One region of the Paenochrobactrum pullorum genome, then DNA from elsewhere that is predicted to be linked to it. Evidence: riboswitches for the same ligand, from Rfam matches in the RefSeq annotation. Region 1 holds a riboswitch; the other holds the start of a gene.
What was found. Region 1 has a riboswitch for cobalamin ahead of JNC77_RS02555 (ribonucleoside-diphosphate reductase subunit alpha). Riboswitches for the same ligand answer to the same signal wherever they lie in the genome.
Positions count from the first base shown of each region.

Region 1 (3,417 bases):
CGCGTTCCGGCATTAAACAAAGTTGGCGTTGAAGCCATGAAATCAAAGCTTGAAAGCAGATTATAGAACTCAATTGCTTTGGTTTCGCGCTCTTCTTCACGTAAGGACAGCCCCATGGCAACGCGCATGAAGAAAGCTTGCGGCAATTCAAAACGCTTGTTTTGAACGTGCAGGAAATAGCGGTCATAAAGGGTTTGCAAGCCCAAATAATCAAATTGCAGATCGCGCTCTGGTTTGATGGCAGCGGCCATACGGTCGAGATCGAACAATGCCAATTCCGGATCAAGCTGATCGGCATCAATACCCACACGGATATAGGATTTCAAATAGTTCGGATAAAGCTCGCACATCTGCTTGTGTGTTGCTTCACGCGGAGAACCTTCAACAAAGGTCAGTACTTCACGGCGCAATTTATCCAGCAATAAACGAGCGCTAACTTTGGAATAATCCGGCTCGGTTTCAATCAAGGTGCGCGCAGCCAAGATAGGCGCCAGCGCTAATTCATCCTGTGTGATGCCGCTATAAAGATTGCGTTTGGTTTCGGTCAAAATGGCTTCTGCTGAGACAGAGGCCAAACCAGAACAAGCTTCTTCAACCACATGTTTCAAACGTGCTTCATCAAGCGGCACCAATTGACCGCTCGCGCTTTTCATCTGCAATTGCGGCTTTGCTTGCGGATTATTGGCGGCCTGTTCAGCACGTTCACGGGCACGCTCTTCACGGTACAGCACATAAGCACGTGCCACTTTGTGATGGCCGCCACGCATCAATGCCAGCTCGACCTGATCCTGAACATCTTCAATATGGAAGGTACGACCTTCTGTTGCATGGCGGGTAAGACCTCCAATGATAACTTCAGACAGTTCTGCAACAACATCATGAACGCGGCGCGACGAGGCAGCACTTGTGCCTTCAACAGCCAGAAATGCTTTTTGCAACGCAACAGCAATTTTATCACCATCAAATGGTGTGACTGATCCATTACGACGGATGACCTGAAACCCAAGCTCGGAATTATTTGCAGCTGTGTTTGCGGCAGAAAAAGCGTCGCCGTCGGCAGGCTCACGCACAAGAGAAATCGACATTGGCTTACCCCAATTTTTGTTGGGGGCAAGGTCAGACGGATGCATGCATGAAAAAGAGCGACGCCATACGTCTGCTCTGTTGCCAGCACACCACCGGGACACCCCGCCCAGGGAGAACATTTCGTGTCGCGGCAGGTCTCCTGGCTGGCGGGTCTGGGCTTTTGTCCGTCTTCCCAAGAATAACCTCAGTGACGTAAATAGACAAAAGCTCGCCGCTTTACAGTTGCGGGGGCAGCTCCGGTTTAAACGGTGAAAAGCACCAGCCTTTCCGGATTCCCTATTATCTCTCTATCTTGCGATTCGAGAGACCGTGACCACTAGATATAGACAATTAATGCGAGCAGACGTCAACATATAGTTTGGCGCTGTCCAATGAATTATTTTGTAAGCTGTCAGGAGATGGCCTATATATAGCACAACCACGGAGCTTTAACATGATGAATATTGGCGAAGCAGCAACTGCGTCGGGTATAAGTGCCAAAATGATACGCCATTATGAGACGGTCGGGCTGATTGAAAAAGCAGGGCGCACCGAGGCTGGATACCGCGTTTATTCCAAACGCGATGTAGAAACATTGCGCTTCATACGGCGCGGGCGCGATTTAGGTTTTTCACTGGATCAAATCAAAGATTTACTGACCCTTTGGCAGGACCACAGCCGTGCTTCATCTGATGTGAAGCAAATAGCCCTCACCCATGTGGCGGAGCTGGAAGCCAAGATGGAACAATTGCGCGAAATGGCGGATACATTGCGCCATCTGGCACAGAACTGTCAGGGCAATAACCGCCCTGACTGTCCGATTTTGCATGATCTGGCCAGCAATGCAGCCAGATCTTAATCTTATCAGTTAAACCTGCAATGCAGGTTTAACCTTACGCAGACGCAGCGCATTGGAAAGCACGAAGATGCTGGAAAGCGCCATCGCACCTGCCGCCAGCATTGGCGACAATAATGTGCCCCACAATGGATAAAGCACACCAGCAGCCACCGGAATAAGCGCAATATTATAAGCAAATGCCCAGAACAGGTTTTCACGAATATTGCGGATGGTAGCACGAGATACCGCCAACGCATTGATAACACCACGCAAATCACCCGACATCAGCACAATATCGGCGCTTTCCATCGCCACATCGGTGCCGGTGCCCAAAGCAATACCCACATCAGCCGCAGCTAGTGCCGGTGCATCATTGATGCCATCGCCGACAAATACCAGCACCTCACCTTTCGTCGACATACGCTTTAAAGCATCCACTTTGCCGCCCGGCAGCACTTCGGCTTCCACATGGTCAATCGACAGCGAACGGGCAATGGCTTCTGCCGTTGCACGACCGTCACCGGTGATCATCGCTACTTTCAAGCCCATCTGATGTAGCGCATCAATCGCTTCTTTCGTTGATGGTTTGAGCGGATCGGCAATCGACAGGATTGCAGCCAATTGACCATCAACGGCCACGTAAATGGACGAGCGTCCTTGCGCGGCCAGTTGATCGGCCACTTTTTCCAAAGCTGTAATATCAATATTGAATGCTGCCATATGACGGCCAGCACCCACGGCCACTTGTTGACCATCAACATCTGCAACCAGCCCCATGCCAGCAATAGCGTTGAAGTTCTGCACATCCTTTAAGGTCAAGCCTTTTTCTTCTGCCGCCTGCACAACGGCGGCGGCAATCGGATGTTCGGAGCGTGCCTCAACACTCGCAGCAAGGGTCAGAATTTTCGCCTCATCCTGTCCGGCAACAGTTTCAAAATGTGCCAGAACCGGCTTGCCCAAGGTCAGTGTTCCGGTTTTGTCAAAAGCAATGACAGATGCTTCACGTAAACGTTGCAATGCATCGCCACGACGGAACAACACGCCCATTTCTGCCGCACGTCCGGTGCCAACCATAATTGACGTTGGCGTGGCAAGCCCCATCGCACAAGGGCAAGCGATAATCAGCACCGCAATGGCATTCACAAGCGCAAAGCCTAATGACGGCGACTGACCGAATATCAACCAGATGACAAAGGTGACAACTGCGGCTGCCATCACTGCGGGCACAAACCAGCGCGTTACTTTATCCACCATCGCCTGAATGGGCAGCTTGTCGGCCTGCGCATCTTCCACCATACGGATGATCTGGGCGATCACCATATCACTGCCAACCTTGGTCGCCTGATAGGTGAAAAAACCGGATTTATTGATGGTGCCGCCGACCACTTCGGCGCCAATTTCCTTGGCAACGGGCACTGGTTCACCGGTAATCATCGATTCATCAATATAAGAAGAGCCCTCGATGAGCACGCCATCGACCGGTACTTTTTCACCTGGTCTGACCTGCACATGGT
Region 1 covers NZ_JBHEEH010000001.1:531,968-535,384, reverse strand. The annotation lists gene JNC77_RS02555 (ribonucleoside-diphosphate reductase subunit alpha) at 1-1,085, opposite strand, end outside; cobalamin riboswitch at 1,199-1,413, opposite strand; gene cueR (Cu(I)-responsive transcriptional regulator) at 1,523-1,924, shown strand; gene JNC77_RS02545 (heavy metal translocating P-type ATPase) at 1,934-3,417, opposite strand, start outside.

Region 2 (3,417 bases), on a different contig from region 1:
TCTGCACACGTCTCACGGCAATACCTAAAGAGGCAGCAGAGGATGCGCCGAAAGTGAAGGCGTCCATGGCACGTATAAACCACAGGCAAACCAAAAAACCGAAAAAAGCAGCGGGCACAGCCAAAGTTACATCCGGCCAACGCACTCCCGATAAGTTGCCAAGCAGCCAAAACATGATGCCGCGTGCTTGTTCAGCATTTGCCGATTTTGCAATAAAAAAAGACGTCAGTGCATTAAAAAGCTGCGATCCGGCAATCCCTGCCAAAACAAGCTGCACCGATCCGCCACCAGCCGCTTTCGCCAGTGCTACCACCAGTAAAAAAGCCAAAGCTGCACCACTGAAAGCACCAACGGAAATACCAATCATGCCGCCGCCGATACCAAGTACCGTTACGGCAACGGCACCGGTGGATGCGCCTGCCGAAACCCCTAAAAGATAGGGATCGGCCAAAGCATTACGTACCAAAGATTGCAGCACAACACCGGAAAGCGCCAAACCTGCACCGCAAGCCGCTGCCACCAGTGTGCGTGGCAAGCGATAAGACCAAATAATACCCTGATCGATCCGGTCAACCTCATGGGTGGCGCCCCACAGATTATTGGCAAACACCGCTGTCACTGTATCCAGCGGCAATGGCGTTTCACCAATGACCACACCGATGAGGATGGCCAGCATCAAAGCGCCAGCCCCCAGCACAGTCCAAAGAAAGATTTTCCACACCATTGCAGTGCGGCCAAAGGTGCCGGAGGCTGTCGTTACAATCATTTCAGGTCAAATCCGGCCAGTTTTTCTGCCAAAAATTCAACAGCTGCCACATTACGGATGGAAGGATCCATCGCATGACCGTTCAAAACAATAATATGACCATTCTTGACCGCATCCATCTGGCTGGCAACCGGATCATTCTTCAAGAATTCCAGTTTCTTTTCAACATCATCGGCCGGGAAACGACGGCGTGACATTTCAGCGATGACAATCACCGTCGGATTAGCACGGGCAATGGTCTCCCAGCTGACAGTCGGCCATTCTTCGTCACTTTCAATGACATTACGAAGATTAAGCTTTTCCATCATATAGGCAGGTGCACCTTTGCTACCAGCGACATATGGATCAACATCCATTTCTGCCGAAGAGAACCAGAACAATGCAGACGCATCGGCAAGGCCTAAGGATTTTGCTTTTTCTGCCGCTGCTGCTTCACGCGCTTTCAGGCTTGCAACCAGCTCTTCGCCTTTTTCCGGCACGTTGAAAATCTGCGAAAGCTCGTTAATGCTCGCATAGACATTGTCAATTTTGAACATATCGGAACGGGTACCATCCGAACCAACACTATTGTCTTTATTCATACAATCGGTTGCCAGAATATAGGTTGGAATACCGATATCATTGAAATGTTCGCGGGTGGCAATAATACCCTGCGGGCCGATATGCCACTCATATTGAACCGTTACCATTTCAGGTTTTTTGGCAACAATTGCTTCAAAACTCGGATCATTGTCGGCAAGGCGCTCAATGCCGTCATTGAGCGATTTATATTCAGGCAAAACATCGGTGAACCAGACGCCGGTTCCAAGAACCTTATCACCAAGACCCAGAGAATAAAGAATTTCTGTTGCTGCCTGACCGATACTGACGGTGCTTTTCGGCGCTGCTTCAAAGCGCAGGTCAACGCCGCAATTGTTGAGGCTCAGCGGATAGCTGGTTTCGGCCTTGGCCGGCAATGTAAAACAGACAGCTGTCAGTGCTGCTGCAATCAGTCTCTTGTGAAACATGTACGTCTCCGGTTGGTGAGGCGACCGGAAAACAGGGAGGGAATGCCGGTGCAATAGCATAGGTAAAAAGCAGCCTTGTCGACTGTTATCTCTAAGCTGGCTATGGCGGACGCACTATTGCGTCTTGTGGCAAAAATCATACGACACCCCCCCGGACACCCCGTCCGGGCCGCGTTACAGTTTTTTGCCGGCAGGTCTCCTGACTGGCGGATCGTCACGTGCAACGTCTTCCCATGATTTTCATCACAGTGACTTGTTGCTGCACGCTCATCGCCTACAGTTGCGGGGGCAGTTCCGTTTCATCATTTTGCGATGTCGGATTCCCTTTTGATTCCCAATGGAAACCGGCAAACAAGGTCTAATCGAACCCATTTAATCCTGCAAGTCACCAATGATCAATCAAGGCTTTGTATCTCCAACAAAAAGCCTCGATAAGATTGATCAAAGACAAGAGTTAAATCAGCGCGGCTATTATTATTCATTTCAACAACCGGTTTAGTTTTTTCGATCAGCATCGAATAAACACAAACCGACATGTTTTTTTACTTGCGACTAAAGCAGCGACTGCTTAATCAATTTAGCAAATTATGATAAATGCAGATTTTAGAGGTTTCAATGTCAGATCAGTCTCAACCCGCTCGCGGAAAAGGGCGCAAAGCGCTTCTGTGGACCACTGTAGCAATCATCGTTGTGGCTGGTGCCGGTGTAACCGGTTACAAATATAATTTACAAAATAATATTCGTCAGCAGATTGAAAAACGTGGTGGTAAAGCGGAAACGGTTTCCGCTGATTTTTTCGGCAATATTCATCTTAAAAATGTAACCTTGCCGCTCAAAAACGACCAGACCATTAATATTGCGACATTCGACGGCCGCCCGCAATTTTTATTCTTGACCGGAAAAGCAGATGCCACCGGCATTACGACTGAAACCGCTCAGTTCAAAATCACTATTCCCCAGCTTCAAATTGATGATGCCAATTTCAACAAACAAGTCTTATCCGAACTTTTTGGTGGCAGCAGCAAACTGACACCGGCAGAAAGAGTAGAGCGCTTTTCAGCTAAAAAAATTCATGTCTCCGAAATACAGTTCGAGCAAAATTTCCTCGATACAAAGCAAAAGACTTTATATAAAAATCTCACATTGAATGATGTGAAAAACGGCCAGATAGCCTCCATGCAACTTGAAGCGGCTCAAGTGGATATGACCGTTTCAGTGCCTAAAGATGACGGCTCCGTCAACAAAGAGCCAATGTCTGTTCTTATTGGTACAACGGATGGCAAAGATATTGATGCCGCCTTCATGACCCGTTTTTATACTGAAAAGGCTGACCCAGCCAACAATGAGCTCAAGCCTATTCAAGGGACCTATTCAACCAAAAATATTTCGTTCAAACTGCCGGAAGCAACAGCGACAATCAACGAAATTAAAAGTGCCGGTTTCTCCATGCGTCTGCCGGAAGTTCCGTTCTGGCAAATTATGCAAGACATGGGCTCGGTTGAAAATATCGACGATCTAAGTGATGATGAGCGCCGCGAACTATTCCGTAATATTATTAAAATTTACGAGATTATGGGCAAAGGTGATGTCGAACTCATTGATATCAACATCACACCAATTGATGAAACCAAGCCTTCCGCTACC
Region 2 covers NZ_JBHEEH010000005.1:58,718-62,134, forward strand. The annotation lists gene JNC77_RS09905 (FecCD family ABC transporter permease) at 1-724, opposite strand, end outside; gene JNC77_RS09910 (ABC transporter substrate-binding protein) at 763-1,773, opposite strand; cobalamin riboswitch at 1,946-2,137, opposite strand; gene JNC77_RS09915 (aq_1923 C-terminal domain) at 2,389-3,417, shown strand, end outside.
Region 2: another riboswitch for cobalamin. It lies ahead of JNC77_RS09910 (ABC transporter substrate-binding protein); the one in region 1 lies ahead of JNC77_RS02555 (ribonucleoside-diphosphate reductase subunit alpha).